Regions from separate parts of the Pseudomonas sp. LY-1 genome, predicted to be linked through region 1. Evidence: predicted binding sites of a transcription regulator. Region 1 holds the regulator's gene; each other region holds the start of a gene.

Region 1 (5,129 bases):
GGATTCCAGATGATTTGCATCTGCCGCGCCGTCATCAGTTGGTCAGCCGTGCCGTCAGCGTGCAAATGCAAGAAGAGCCTAGCGAGGAAGCGATGGCCGATATGTTCGCTGACCTTTACCACAACCCGGCAAAACGGGTGGGTTGAGGTCAGCATGAACACCCTGAATTGTATCTACATCGATGGTCTGCAGCGATTCACGCGGCCAACCCATGTAGCCTGCGTCTAAGCAAGACAAGGTAAAGAAATAAAATGGGCAGCATGCATCCCGTACAGGTGATCGCGGTGACCGGCGGCAAAGGTGGCGTCGGGAAAACTAACGTGTCAGTGAATTTGTCCCTGGCCCTGGCAGAGCTTGGCCGTCGTGTCATGCTGCTGGATGCTGACCTGGGATTGGCGAACGTCGACGTTTTGCTGGGGCTCACGCCCAAACATACCCTCGCCGATGTGATCGAGGGCCGCTGTGAGCTGCGCGATGTGCTGCTGCAGGGCCCTGGAGGCATCCGCATCGTGCCGGCCGCCTCGGGCACTCAGAGCATGGTCCACCTGAGCCCGGCGCAGCATGCCGGCCTGATTCAGGCGTTCAGCGATATCGGCGACAACCTCGACGTGCTGGTGATCGACACCGCCGCCGGGATCGGCGAGTCCGTGGTCAGCTTCGTGCGCGCCGCGCAAGAAGTCCTGCTGGTGGTCTGCGATGAACCCACCTCGATCACCGACGCCTACGCCCTGATCAAACTACTGAATCGTGACTACGGCATGAACCGCTTCCGCGTGCTGGCCAATATGGCCCAGAGCCCGCAGGAAGGGCGCAACCTGTTCGCCAAGTTGACCAAGGTCACAGATCGCTTTCTCGATGTCGCCTTACAATACGTCGGCGCAGTTCCCTATGACGAGTGTGTACGCAAGGCTGTGCAAAAGCAGCGTGCAGTCTACGAAGCGTTCCCTCGTTCGAAATGCGCCTTGGCGTTCAAGGCTATTGCTCAGAAGGTCGATACCTGGCCATTGCCCGCCAACCCACGGGGGCATCTGGAGTTTTTCGTCGAGCGATTGGTGCATCAGACGAGCGCAGGACCGGTGCTATGACAGCCAGCGGCTATAACCTTTACAAGAAATCGGCACGTGACTGCCAAGGTGAATTGATCGAGCGCTATGCGCCCCTGGTCAAGCGCATTGCTTATCACTTGCTGGCACGCCTGCCCGCCAGCGTCCAGGTCGAAGACTTGATCCAGGCCGGCATGATCGGCCTGCTCGAAGTGTCGACCAAATACGACGCGAGCAAAGGTGCGAGTTTCGAGACGTATGCGGGTATCCGTATCCGTGGCGCGATGCTCGATGAAGTGCGTAAAGGGGATTGGGCGCCGCGTTCGGTACACCGCAATACGCGCATGGTCAGTGACGCAATTCGTGCAATTGAAGCAAAAACCGGTCGCGACGCTAAAGATCACGAGGTTGCGGCCGAACTCCAATTGAGTCTCGACGATTATTACGGGATTTTGAACGATACCTTGGGCAGCCGCCTGTTCAGTTTCGACGACCTGTTGCAGGACGGCGAACACGAAGGGCTGCACGAGGATGGCGCGAGTACTCATCTCGAGCCGTCGCGTGACCTGGAAGATGAACGCTTTCAGGGGGCGCTGGCGGACGCGATTGCCAATTTGCCGGAGCGTGAGCGACTGGTGTTGGCGCTGTACTACGACGAAGAGCTGAACCTCAAGGAAATCGGTGAGGTCCTGGGGGTCAGCGAATCGCGTGTCAGCCAACTGCACAGCCAGTGCGCAGCCCGCTTGCGGGGACGCCTGGGAGAATGGCGCGCGCGCTGACAGGCAGTGTGGGGACACTGCAAACACTACCGTGAGGGCCCTGGTCTTCGCGGGTGAGTTTCGTGGTGCCCTGGGCAGTCCTTTTTGTGTAACGCCTGTTGATTGAAATGGCGCGTCCAGGTGCTGGGCGCGTTTAAGACTGCTTGGAGGTCGAATTGGACAAGAACATGAAAATCCTCATCGTTGATGACTTCTCAACGATGCGGCGGATCATAAAAAACCTGTTGCGTGACCTTGGGTTCACCAACACGGTCGAGGCGGATGACGGCCTTACGGCGATTCCGATCCTCAACAGCGGGAGCATCGACTTTCTGGTAACCGACTGGAACATGCCCGGCATGACCGGTATCGACTTGCTACGTCATGTGCGCGCCGATGAAAAACTGCGCACTCTTCCCGTGTTGATGGTGACCGCCGAAGCCAAGCGTGAGCAGATCATCGAAGCCGCCCAGGCCGGGGTTAACGGCTACGTGGTCAAGCCATTCACTGCATTGGCCTTGAAAGAGAAGATCGAAAAAATCTTCGAACGCATCCACGGCTAATGCCATCGCGGGGGAGCTATGGAGCATAAAGAAACGTCACAGGGGGACTTTGAGTCGACCCTGAAAAAGCATGCTCACCAGCTCGTCGAGAGCCTTGAAAAAGGCCAGTTCGGCGACGCGGTGCAGTTAATCCATGAGCTTAACCAGACCCGTGACCGCGGCCTGTATCAGGAAGTGGGCAAGCTCACGCGCGAGCTGCACAGTGCGATCGTCAATTTTCAGATTGACCCGCACATGCCCCAGGCCGAAGAGATTTCGCAAATCACCGATGCTACTGAACGCCTGTCCTATGTGGTCAGGCTGACTGAAGCGGCGGCTAACCGCACCATGGATCTGGTGGAAAACGCCACGCCCCTGGTCAACGGCATGGCCAATGAAGCCCAGGCCCTCAGCGTTGACTGGGGCCGCTTCATGCGTCGGGAAGTGGGGGCTGAGGAGTTTCGTGAGTTGGCCCGTCGGGTCGAGGGTTTCCTGTCGCGCAGCGAACAGGACAACCACACGGTGTCCAGCAACCTCAATGACATTCTGCTCGCCCAGGATTATCAGGACCTCACCGGTCAGGTGATCAAGCGCGTGACCCAATTGGTCACCGAAGTGGAAAGCAACTTGCTCAAATTGGTGCTTATGGCAGGCCAAGTCGATCGTTTCGCCGGCATCGAACATGACCGCGAAGCGATCCTCTCGGAAAAAGATCCACAAAAACATCTCGCCAAGGGTGAAGGTCCGCAGATTCATGCCGATAAACGTGAAGACGTTATGTCAGGTCAGGATGACGTAGATGACCTGTTATCCAGTTTAGGCTTCTAAGGAGCACACCCATGAGCTTCGGCGCCGATGAAGAAATCCTTCAGGATTTCCTTGTAGAGGCCGGCGAAATTTTAGAGCAACTGTCCGAACAACTGGTCGAGCTGGAAAGCCGCCCGGATGATGCGAACCTGCTCAATGCAATTTTTCGCGGTTTTCACACTGTAAAAGGGGGCGCCGGCTTCCTCCAGCTCCATGAGCTGGTGGAGTGCTGCCACATCGCCGAGAACGTGTTCGACATCCTGCGCAAGGGTGAGCGTCACGTTGATTCGGAGCTGATGGACGTGATTCTCGAAGCACTGGATGCGGTCAACGGCATGTTCAGCGAAGTCCGCGAACGTGCCCCGATCACCGCCGCCACTCCGGAACTGCTGGCCGCCCTGGCGCGCCTGGCTGAACCTGCCGACACCTCGGCCGCGCCGGTGGTGGAAGCGGCTCCGGAGCCTGTGGTCGAAGCCGAAGTGGATGTCACCGACAGCGAGTTCGAGCAACTGCTCGACTCCCTCAATGCGGTCAAGGCCGAAGCCGAAGCGCCGCAAGCAGTTGCAGCAGTTGCAGCAGTCGCTGCGCCCGCCGCGCCGACCAGCGAAGATATTACCGACGCAGAATTTGAATCCCTGCTCGATCAGTTGCACGGCAAAGGCCAGTTCGCCGCCGACGCCGTTGCCCCCACCGCTGCGCCGCAAGCGCCGGCGGCCACCGCCGGCACCGACATTACCGACGACGAATTCGAAGCCTTGCTCGACCAGTTGCATGGCAAGGGCGCCTTTGCTGCCGATGCCTTGCCGGAAGTCGCTGCGACTGCCGCCGCACCTGCTGCCAGTGCAGCACCTGCCGGCGACGGGCTGATTTCCGATCACGAATTCGAAGCGTTGCTCGACGAATTGCACGGCAAGGGCAAGTTCACCGAAGTGGCCCCGGCCGCAGCGGCGACGGCCGCTCCGGTAGCCGCCAAACCAGCGCCGGCCAAAGCCGCAGCACCTGCTGCTGCCGCCAAGCCGGCGCCGGCCCCAGCTGCTGCTCCCGCATCCGCGCGAGCCCCAGCGGCGGCCGTGGCCGACAAGCCCGCCAGTGAAGCCGAAACCACCGTGCGCGTGGATACCGCGCGGCTGGACGACATCATGAACATGGTCGGCGAACTGGTGCTGGTGCGTAACCGCCTGGTGCGCCTGGGCTTGAGCAGCGGCGACGAAGCCATGCAGAAGGCCGTGTCGAACCTCGATGTGGTCACCGCCGACCTGCAGACCGCAGTGATGAAGACGCGGATGCAGCCGATCAAGAAAGTCTTCGGCCGCTTCCCGCGCCTGGTTCGCGACCTGGCACGTCAGCTCAAGAAAGAGATCAACCTGGAACTGGTGGGTGAAGAAACCGACCTCGACAAAAACCTTGTCGAGGCCCTGGCCGACCCGCTGGTCCACTTGGTGCGCAACGCCGTCGACCACGGCGTAGAAACCCCGGAAGAACGCGAAGCCGCGGGCAAGTCCCGTGGCGGCAAGGTGATTCTGGCGGCGGAGCAAGAGGGCGACCATATCCTGCTGTCGATCACCGATGACGGCAAAGGCATGGACCCGGCGATCCTGCGGGGTATCGCGGTCAAGCGTGGCGTGATGGACAAAGACGCCGCCGACCGCCTGACCGACACCGAGTGCTACAACCTGATCTTCGCCCCGGGCTTCTCGACCAAGACCGAGATTTCCGACGTGTCGGGCCGTGGCGTGGGCATGGACGTGGTGAAAACCAAGATCAGCCAGCTCAACGGTTCGATCAATATCTACTCGACCAAGGGCCTGGGCTCGAAGATCGTCATCAAGGTGCCGTTGACCCTGGCGATCATGCCGACCCTGATGGTGATGCTGGGCAACCAGGCCTTCGCCTTCCCGCTGGTCAACGTCAACGAAATCTTCCACCTCGACCTGTCGCGCACCAACGTGGTGGACGGCCAGGAAGTGGTGATCGTGCGC
Region 2 (5,129 bases), 380 kb from region 1:
CAATGTTGATAAAACAGTAACAATTAGCGGCGATACGCATCGGCGACGCCGGCGTGCGGGTAATCATGTGCAGGCGCGGCGGGGGGGCTTTTGGGGCGTGCTCGGTCTTTTCAACACTCGGTCGAACCTTGCGCGTGATCGAGGTTCACAGGTGGTGCGGCGAGTATTTCGCGCAACCTTGTACCTTGTGTGTCACCCAGTAGCGTCTGAGCTGTAGTCCATCGTTTTCACACAAAATATTCCCCGGAAACAGCGCCTGGTGCCTGTCCGGACCCGACCCCCGGGACTATCATGCCGGTAGCCCTGACCCTCACTGCAAGGAGCCGCTCGGAACGCCGATGCGCCAGATCTGGAAATCTTTTCGAGCCCTTTATTTCGCCTCCTTGATGATGCTGATCGGCTCCGGCCTGCTCAGTACGTACCTGGCCTTGCGCCTGGCGGCCGACAACGTCGACAGCCTGTGGGTCGGTGCGCTGATGGCGGCCAACTATTCCGGCCTGGTACTGGGCGGCAAGATCGGCCACCGCCTGATCGCCCGGGTCGGGCATATCCGCGCGTATGCCACCTGTGCCGGGATCGTCGGCGCGGCGGTGTTGGGCCATGGCCTGATCGACTGGCTGCCGGCCTGGATCGTGCTGCGGGTCATCGTGGGCCTGGGGATGATGTGCCAGTACATGGTCATCGAAAGCTGGCTTAACGAGCAGGCGGATGCCAAGCAGCGTGGCGTAGTGTTCAGCGGCTATATGATTGCGTCCTACCTTGGCCTGGTGCTGGGGCAGTTGATCCTGGTGATGCATCCCCAACTCGGCCCCGAGTTGCTGATGCTGGTCGCGCTGTGCTTCGCCCTGTGCCTGGTGCCGGTGGCGATGACCCGGCGCATTCACCCGGCGCCCCTGCGTCCGGCGCCGATGGAGCCGCGTTTCTTTATCCAGCGCGTGCCGCAGTCGTTGAGCACGGTGCTGGGGGCGGGGTTGATCGTTGGTTCGTTCTACGGTTTGGCGCCGCTCTATGCGTCCCAGCAGGGGCTGAGTACCGAGCAGGTCGGTCTCTTCATGGGTAGCTGCATTTTTGCCGGGTTGGTGGTGCAGTGGCCGTTGGGCTGGCTGTCGGACCGTTACGATCGCGCACTGTTGATTCGCTGCTTCGCCCTGTGCCTGGCGGTGGCGGCATTGCCGTTGGCGATCCTGAGCAAGGTGCCGCTGGAAGTGCTGTTCGTGGCCGGGTTCCTGTGTTCGCTGGTGCAGTTCTGCCTGTACCCGCTGGCCGTGGCGTTTTCCAACGACCACGTCGAAGGCGATCGTCGGGTATCGCTGACGGCCATGCTGCTGGTGACCTATGGCGTGGGCGCCAGTATCGGGCCGTTGCTGGCCGGTGTGGTGATGAAGCTGTTTGGCAGCCAGATGCTGTACGCGTTTTTCAGCCTGTGCGCGCTGATCCTGGTGTGGCGTATCCGGCCTAAAGCGGTGACCAACCTGCATCAGGTCGACGATGCACCGCTGCAGCACGTGGCAATGCCTGACAGCATGTCCAGCTCGCCGCTGGTGGCGGCCCTCGATCCGCGGGTCGATGAGCAGATGGTGCAGGAGCAGATGCAGACGGCGGTTGTCGAGCCCGAGCCTGAAACCGACGCGGAATCACCAGCGGATGAGCCGCTCTTCGAAGGGCCGCCGGAACCACCGGGCCCGGATGAGCATCCCCACGGCCTGAGCAGGGCGCGCCCCTGAATGCAAAAACGGGCAGATCCCCAAAGGGTCTGCCCGTTTTTTATCGCGATCTGAATGCTTAAAAATCGTCGTCTTTGTCGAAGCGTCGTGCTTCGCGTTGCAACTGGTACACAAAACGCTCGACCTGGCGCTGCACCAGGCCGCTCATGTTGTGGAAGCGCACGCCGGCGAAGGTGGTGTTGATCTTCTCTTCGAAGTGCAGGTAACGCAGTTCGACCGAGGTGGTCATGCTGCCAAAGGGCAGTGCGGCGATAAAACGGTCGTAGACCTGGCCCAACTGCAGGCGCTCGGAAATATCGCCTTCAAAGCGCAATTTGCAGCCGGTGGCGGAGATATCCAGCAGCTTGCCGCTGACCGGCGCCTTGAGTTTCTCGCCGCCCAACTCGATATTCACCAATTGCGCGAGTTTCAGCGCGGCGCGGAACGCATTGCGGCGCTGATGGTAGACCACTTCGTCCGGCATGTTGCCGCTGTAGATACGGTGGCCGCCTTTTTCGCTGATGCTCAGGGTGCCGTTGCTTTCCCAGGCAACGCGCACGCCGTCGTGAAAGCCTTCGATGCGGAAGGGTTCGCCATTCTCAAGGTAGCGTTCGCCATCGCGGGGGATCATTTCGTCCAGGGCCAGGGTCTTGCTGTCCCGGTCGACGTCGACCAGGTAGCTTTGAAAGCGCTGGCTGCGTTCATGGAAGGTGATGATCAGCGGGTCATGGCTTTCTTGCAGCATGCGCAAGGTGCCAGCGATTTCCAGAGGCGTGGTGAACACCTTGGGTGGCTGCGGAGCTTCTTCCGCATTAAGGGCGTTGAACACGGTTCTTCCATCTCCTGACAAAATACGACTACACGCAAGAACCATCATTTTGCCAGTATGTCGCACGCCTTGGATAGGGCGCACGTTAAACCGACGTCAGGCTTGGCTGCGGGTGCTTGGCTTGACCAGGCGCGAGGTAGAGCCTTGGGCGTTATACAGGGCCGGAGGTTCGCCGCCATGGAGTATGCGCAACTGATTGGCGGTCGTGGCTTGCTGAAGCTGGATCGACTGACCGTTGAGCAGGTTGGCTTCCTGACACTGGGTGAGTAATTGATTGAGTTCTTTGCTCTGGGCCAGCAACCGATCGCCGACCGAGGAATGACTGGCCAACTGAGCGAGGCCGTCTTGATCTGCCGGTAGGCCGAGGTTGACGAGAATCTGGCTACGCTTCTTGCCGTGCTGTTCCAGCAGGACAATCAGCGACTGCTTGCGCGCCAGGATTTCTTCCAGCAGCGGCATATCCCGGCCATAGAGGGCCAGGGATTCTTCTTTGAGCAGCTCGAGCAATTGTTGCGTCGGCGCCAGATCATCAATGATCAGTTGAAGCAGATTTTCGTCGTGGTGCATGGCTGGCCTTGGGTTTTAAGCGTCCAAAAGCCTGGCGCAGGCCTTTGCCTAGCGCTCGGCTTCGAAGTTAAGCAGCTTGCTGGCTACACGGTTGCTGTCGACTTTATAGCTGCCATCGGCGATTGCCTGTTTCAATTCGGCCACACGGGCTTGATTGACGACGGGTTGATCGCGCAGCGAGTCAGTGACCTTCTGCAACTGTTGAGCCTCATTGCTCAGGTGTACGGATTCCCCGCTTTGGCTGGCGCCGGCCTGTTCCGCTTTGGCGGGCAGAGGCTGGGCCTTGGCGTCTACGCTGTCCTTGGTGCCGCTGGTGCGCGTAGTGCCTGGCAAAGCCGGGGCGTTATTCAAACGGCTGAAATCGATGACCATGATAAAAAACCTCTGGGTATTTGGACGCTTGCCATGGTTTCGGCCATACCCGGACAAACTTTAGGCGCGATTGACAATAAACCTGCATGCACGAACGTCAGGCGTACAGTGTAGGAAAAGCTGGCGTCCTATTCCAGTGATCTATAAAGCCACCTCGACTTGGCCCGGCGCGGTGACCCGTGCCTTGATGACGCGGTTGGAATTGAGGTTCTTGACCCGGATCTGTTCGCTCATGCCGCCGTTGGACAGCGCTTCGCCCGGCATTTTCACATTCAGCCCGCCGCTGCTGGCGGAAATGATGACCTGGTCGCCCTTGCGAATGACTTCTGCCTGTTCAAGATGGACCAGGGTGATGACCTGGTCGGCGACCATTGGTCGGGTCAATCGTTGCCCGACAGCCTGGTCCACTGACGTCAGGTAACCCTGGTTGATCAGGCTGATGTCCCGCTCGCGCAAGATGACATCCTCATAGCCGATGATTCCGCTGCGTTTGAGCGGCCGCGACACCACGACGACATCGCGGAACAGTTTGACCTGGGCGGGCACGAACACGGTCCAGGGCGAGGTCCCTTCACAGCGCACCTTGACCGTCACGCGACCAATGGGCTGGGCCGGGCTTTCCAGGCTGGCTGTCAATTCCTTGTCGCACATCGGCATGCGCAGGCGCGGATCCAATTGGTTGACCTGGATTTCATAGCGTCCTGGCGTCTGGGTGGTTGCCAGATAATCTTCTACAGTGAATTCAAGAAAGCCTTGGGTGACGCCGATAAGTAGATCAGGCAAGGTGACGTCGGCGGCGCGGGCAGTGATGCCTGCGCCCACGGCAAACAACGCCATCCAGGCGCAGAGCAATCTGCGATACCGTGAGTGGCGGGTGCGTCGGGAAACTGTCGTTTTCATATCCATAGCCAATAAAAAGCAAAGCTCGTGCCGTTTAGTGTTGGGTGCGCGTCGTACCCCCAAAGGTTTTAGCGTAGGAGTCTGGGCATGGCAGGTGTAATGGATTCAGTAAACCAGCGTACACAGCTGGTAGGGCAGAATCGCCTGGAGTTGTTGCTTTTTCGCCTGGACGGCAAGCAGCTCTATGGCATCAACGTGTTCAAAGTGCGGGAAGTGCTGCAGTGTCCCAAGCTGACGATCATGCCCAAGTCGAGCCCGGTGGTGTGTGGCGTAGCCAACATCCGTGGCGCGACCATCCCGATTCTCGACCTGGCATTGGCCACGAGTTCGGCCGGCCTGCAAGACCGCGAGAACCCGTTTGTGATCATTACCGAATACAACACCAAGACCCAGGGTTTCCTGGTGCGCTCGGTGGAACGTATCGTCAACATGAACTGGGAAGAGATCCATCCGCCGCCCAAGGGCACCGGTCGCGATCACTACCTCACGGCGGTGACGCGAGTAGACAACCAGTTGGTCGAAATCATCGACGTGGAGAAAATCCTCGCCGAAGTCGCACCGACTTCCGAAGCGATTTCGGTTGGCGTCGTCGATGCCGAAACGGCGCACAAGGCGGTTTCGCTGCGGGTGCTGACGGTGGACGACTCCTCGGTGGCGCGTAAACAGGTGACCCGTTGCCTGCAAACCATCGGCGTTGAGGTGGTGGCGCTCAACGATGGCCGCCAGGCGCTGGATTACTTGCGCAAACTGGTGGATGA
Region 3 (5,129 bases), 3.3 Mb from region 1:
AGCGCAGCTTCTTCACTCACCGCCATGCGCAGTGGGTGATCGAGCTTGATCCCGGTGAATTCCAGGGCCGCGGCTTCGATATTGGCGCCTTCGAACGGCTCGACGCGGAAGAAGTGGGTGTGTTCCGCGAACACAAAACCCTGTTCGTCCATGCCGATGGTGGTCGCGGCGATTTCCAGCAGCGCGTCGGTGGCGCAGTTGAAGCCACCGGTTTCTACGTCGATGACGACCGGCAGATAGCCGCGAAACCGCTCGGCCATCGGGTGACGGGAACCGCCACCGCTGTGCTCGTGTTCGTCATCGTAATGGTCTTCACTCACTTGCTTTCCTCCAGCAGGCGCCAGCGCAGTGTTTCACCGGCGCGCAGCGGGATAACAGTCAGCTCGCCAAACGGCAGGCTGACGGGGGCAGTCCAGTCTTCACGGACCAGGGTGATGCGGTCGGTATTCGCCGGCAGCCCGTAGAAACGCGGGCCGTTGAGGCTGGCGAAGCCTTCGAGTTTGTCCAGGGCGTTGCGTTGGTCGAACGCTTCGGCGTACAGCTCGATCGCCGCATAGGCGGTGTAGCAACCGGCACAACCGCAGGCCGCTTCCTTGGCATGCTGGGCGTGGGGCGCCGAGTCGGTGCCGAGGAAGAACTTCGGGTTGCCGCTGGTCGCAGCGTCCAGCAGGGCCACCTGATGGGTGTTGCGCTTGAGAATCGGCAGGCAATAGAAGTGCGGCCGAATCCCGCCCACCAGCATGTGGTTGCGGTTGTAGAGCAGGTGATGGGCGGTGATGGTCGCGCCAACGTTGGCCGAGGCCTCGGTGACGAACTGCACCGCATCGGCCGTGGTGATGTGTTCGAACACCACCTTGAGGGTCGGAAACAGCTCGACCACCCGGCGCATATGCTCGTCGATGAAGATCTTCTCGCGATCGAACACGTCGACATCGCCGCGGGTGACTTCACCGTGGATCAACAGCGGCATGCCGACTTCGGCCATCGCTTCGATCGCCGGCAGGATCTTGTCGATACTGGTCACGCCGGAGTCGGAGTTGGTGGTTGCGCCCGCCGGATACAGCTTGGCGGCGTGTACGAAACCGCTGGCCTTGGCCTCGCGGATTTCGTCGGGCTGGGTGCGGTCGGTCAGGTAGAGCACCATCAGCGGTTCGAAGCGGCTGCCGGCCGGCCGTACAGCGAGGATGCGCTGGCGATAGGCGTCGGCCTGCGCGGCATTACGCACCGGAGGTACCAGGTTAGGCATGATGATGGCGCGGCCAAACGTGCGCGCAACATCGGCCACGGTGTGGGGCAACGCAGCACCATCGCGAAGATGAATATGCCAGTCGTCGGGACGCAGCAGGGTCAGGCGGTCGGACATTGGGGATTCCAGGCGGGTCAATCTGGTGGGAATGCTACCGGAAAAGACTCTTGCAGGCACTCGCTATCAAGTTTTGCCGGATGCATCCGATAGCCTTTGGTATGCCTTAACGATGTATGACGCTTTGAAGTGTTGTAGAAACCAGTGGAGCCTCCCGTGCGCCAGCATTATCTAGCCCTGCTCAGTGTGTTCGCCAGCCTGCCTGCGATGGCCCTCACGTTCCAGACACGTCTGGAGAATATTGAGTGGAAGGTGGAGGGCGACAAATTCGAGTGCCGCTTGACCCAGCCGATCACCGATTTCGGCTCGGGTGAGTTCGTGCGCCGGGCCGGCGAGCAGGCGACATTCCGTCTGAAAGCCTTTAACGGCTTGCTCGGCGCAGGATCGGCGACCCTGCTGGCGGCGGCTGCGCCATGGCAACCGGGCCGCGGCGATATCAACCTCGGCGCCGTGCGTGCCGGCAGTGGCGAGGTCTTGTTCAACAGTTCCCAGGCCCAGGCCGGGCGCCTGTTCAATGGCCTGCTCGAGGGGCGCAGCCCGACCGTGCGGCATTACGGGCGTGAAGGCGGCTATTCGGAAATTCGTCTGTTGCCGGTGAAATTCAACAAAGCCTACAACGACTATCAACTGTGTACCGCCAAGCTGCTGCCGATGAATTACGATCAGGTCAAGCAGACCGAAGTCGGCTTCCCCGGTGGCGGTATCGAGCTGGACGCAGCGGCCAAGCGCAAGCTGGCGGTGATCGTCGAATTCATGAAGGCCGATCCGACGGTCAACCATATCGAATTGAACGGTCACTCCGACAACAGCGGCAATCGCCTGACCAATCGCGATGTCTCGCGCCGTCGCGCATTGGCGGTGATGGACTACTTCAAGGCCAACGGCGTGCCGGAATCGCAGATCACCATGCGTTTCCACGGCGAAAGCTACCCCTTGGCGCCCAATACCAATGCCGCCAACCGCGCGCGCAATCGGCGCGTCAATATCCAGCTCGAACGCGTGGCCGCCCCCGAGAAACCGGCGGCGCAAGCCAAGGGCCCGAGCAACCCCGCCGCTACGTCATAAGGTGCGACCATTGGTCGCCCGCTCGACATAATCTGTCGCTTTATCTTCATTTGCTGTCGCGCCCCTGTAATTTCGCGGTTTTGATCGGTAGAATCGTTGCCTTTCCGTAAAACCCCGTGGAGTGATGGCATGGCCGACGTAAACAAGGTCGTTCTCGCGTATTCCGGCGGCCTGGACACTTCGGTGATCCTCAAGTGGCTGCAGGATACTTATAACTGTGAAGTGGTGACCTTCACCGCTGACCTGGGTCAGGGCGAAGAGGTCGAACCTGCACGCGCCAAGGCGCAAGCCATGGGCGTCAAAGAGATCTACATTGACGACCTGCGCGAAGAGTTCGTCCGCGATTTCGTTTTCCCGATGTTTCGCGCCAACACCGTCTACGAAGGCGAGTACCTGCTGGGTACCTCCATCGCACGTCCGCTGATCGCCAAGCGCCTGATCGAAATCGCCAACGAAACCGGCGCTGACGCCATTTCCCATGGCGCCACCGGCAAGGGCAACGACCAGGTGCGTTTCGAACTGGGCGCCTATGCCCTCAAGCCGGGCGTGAAAGTGATTGCCCCTTGGCGTGAATGGGACTTGCTGTCCCGTGAAAAGCTGATGGATTACGCTGAAAAGCATGGCATCCCGATCGAGCGTCACGGCAAGAAGAAGTCCCCGTACTCAATGGACGCCAACCTGCTGCACATCTCCTATGAAGGCGGCGTGCTGGAAGACACCTGGACTGAGCACGAAGAAGACATGTGGCGTTGGACCGTCTCCCCGGAGAACGCTCCTGACAAGCCGCAGTACCTGGAACTGACCTACCGCAACGGCGACATCGTCGCGCTGGACGGCGTCGAGATGACCCCGGCCACCGTACTGGCGACCCTGAACCGTATCGGCGGCGAACACGGTATCGGCCGTCTCGACATCGTCGAGAACCGTTACGTGGGCATGAAGTCCCGTGGCTGCTACGAAACCCCAGGCGGCACCATCATGCTGCGCGCCCACCGCGCGATCGAGTCGATCACCCTGGACCGCGAAGTGGCTCACCTCAAAGACGAGTTGATGCCCAAGTACGCCAGCCTGATCTACACCGGCTACTGGTGGAGCCCTGAGCGTCTGATGCTGCAACAGATGATCGACGCTTCCCAGGCTCACGTGAACGGCGTTGTGCGCCTGAAGCTGTACAAGGGCAACGTGATCGTCACCGGTCGCAAGTCCGATGAGTCGCTGTTCGACGCCAACATCGCCACCTTCGAAGAAGATGGCGGCGCCTACAACCAGGCGGACGCAGCAGGCTTCATCAAGTTGAATGCACTGCGCATGCGTATTGCGGCCAACAAGGGTCGCAAGTTGTTCTGAGTGTTCCCGTCGAAATGAAAAGTGGCCCCTTGTTCAGGGGCCATTTTTTTTGCCTGTAAAAAAGGCGCGGCGATCCTGATGTTTAAAGTTGTTTAGGTTTGTTTAAAGTCTATCGAGGTTCGTCGTTTCAGAAAGTTTGATGCCTGGCCCGCCGAGGAATGAATTATTTGCACCTGAGTAGGAACTATGTCTTACAGAAAATTCACTCACCAAAGTGCGGCGTAGATGTAAGTCGCGGAAAGTTCTGTAGGAAATTTATGGTGTAAATAAATATGTTGAATGGAACTGAAATCATCAGGCTTTTTTTACCTGTCGGCCCATGCGGTCGCGACATGCAAGGGGCATTTCCTGAAACGGGTGTGCGCTGCGTTTACGGTTGCCCCCCTATTCACCGGATATTTCTCTCAAAATATGTGCGAGCCCGGAAAGGTCTGAAAGGCTCCATAAAACTCGAAACATCTGAGTTGGTGTTTTTTTGTAGGTTAATTCCTATCTCGTTGTGGGTTGGGTCTCTGCTTGCTGTTGCTTGGGGTGGAACGCTATGCCAACTAGGAAACGACTAGGCTATTGTGCTTGCTCTGAATAATTCGAACAGCGAAATTGGACTTTCTCATGAATAAAGTGCTGATCGTGGATGATCATCCCGTCATTCGTCTTGCTGTGCGCATGCTAATGGAGCGTCATGGTTATGAGGTCGTTGCCGAGACCGATAACGGTGTCGATGCGTTGCAACTTGCACGGGAACATATGCCGGACATTGTCATACTGGATATTGGAATTCCCAAACTCGATGGCCTGGAAGTTATCTGCCGGCTGTCGTCCACCAAACAGGCCACACCGTTCAAGGTGCTGGTCCTGACTTCCCAGGCGCCGGGCCATTTCTCCATGCGCTGCATGCAGGCGGGGGCGGCCGGGTACGTGTGCAAGCAGCAGGACCTGACGGAATTGCTGAGTGCCATCAAGGCGGTGCTGTCCGGCTACAGCTACTTTCCCAACCAGGCGCTGAATTCGGTGCGTTCCACCATGGGCAATGCCAGCGAGGCCGACATGGTCGAGCGCCTTTCGGGACGCGAGATGATGGTGTTGCAGCAACTGGCGCGCGGCAAAACCAACAAGGAGATCGCTGACGGCATGTTCCTCAGCAACAAAACCGTCAGCACTTATAAGACACGCTTGCTGCTCAAGCTCAATGCCCGCTCACTGGTCGATCTGATCGAGTTGGCTCAACGCAATGGCCTGGTCTAGAGGAGGGCGCCACCCCATGGCTGGATAGCCAGGCGAATCGGCAGAAAAAAGCCTCCGTGAGGGAGGCTTCCGGCCGTTCTCGGCTGATCAGAGGTCGAAATCGTAATCG

What was found. The regulator FliA, encoded in region 1, starts transcription of late flagellar genes. The targets are predictions, from matches to a motif close to CTAAAGTTTNNNNNNNNNNNGCCGNTAA.
Region 2: a site for FliA is predicted at 3,508-3,535, ahead of flgM (flagellar biosynthesis anti-sigma factor FlgM). Genes of this name have one in related genera too.
Region 3: a site for FliA is predicted at 1,429-1,456, ahead of MOQ67_RS07150 (flagellar protein MotY). Genes of this name have one in related genera too.

The regions. Positions count from the first base shown of each region.
Region 1 covers NZ_CP094353.1:4,940,486-4,945,614, reverse strand. Annotated here, with positions in the region: gene flhF (flagellar biosynthesis protein FlhF) at 1-146, shown strand, start outside; gene fleN (flagellar synthesis regulator FleN) at 252-1,085, shown strand; gene fliA (RNA polymerase sigma factor FliA) at 1,082-1,822, shown strand; gene MOQ67_RS22600 (chemotaxis response regulator CheY) at 1,990-2,364, shown strand; gene MOQ67_RS22595 (protein phosphatase CheZ) at 2,383-3,171, shown strand; gene MOQ67_RS22590 (chemotaxis protein CheA) at 3,183-5,129, shown strand, end outside.
Region 2 covers NZ_CP094353.1:5,322,744-5,327,872, reverse strand. Annotated here, with positions in the region: gene MOQ67_RS24385 (MFS transporter) at 339-1,724, shown strand; gene MOQ67_RS24380 (flagellar brake protein) at 1,783-2,532, opposite strand; gene MOQ67_RS24375 (flagella synthesis protein FlgN) at 2,629-3,099, opposite strand; gene flgM (flagellar biosynthesis anti-sigma factor FlgM) at 3,148-3,471, opposite strand; gene flgA (flagellar basal body P-ring formation chaperone FlgA) at 3,613-4,377, opposite strand; gene MOQ67_RS24360 (chemotaxis protein CheV) at 4,459-5,129, shown strand, end outside.
Region 3 covers NZ_CP094353.1:1,587,148-1,592,276, forward strand. Annotated here, with positions in the region: gene rnt (ribonuclease T) at 1-320, opposite strand, end outside; gene pyrC (dihydroorotase) at 317-1,363, opposite strand; gene MOQ67_RS07150 (flagellar protein MotY) at 1,520-2,428, shown strand; gene MOQ67_RS07155 (argininosuccinate synthase) at 2,558-3,775, shown strand; gene MOQ67_RS07160 (response regulator transcription factor) at 4,388-5,020, shown strand; gene MOQ67_RS07165 (PA3496 family putative envelope integrity protein) at 5,108-5,129, opposite strand, start outside.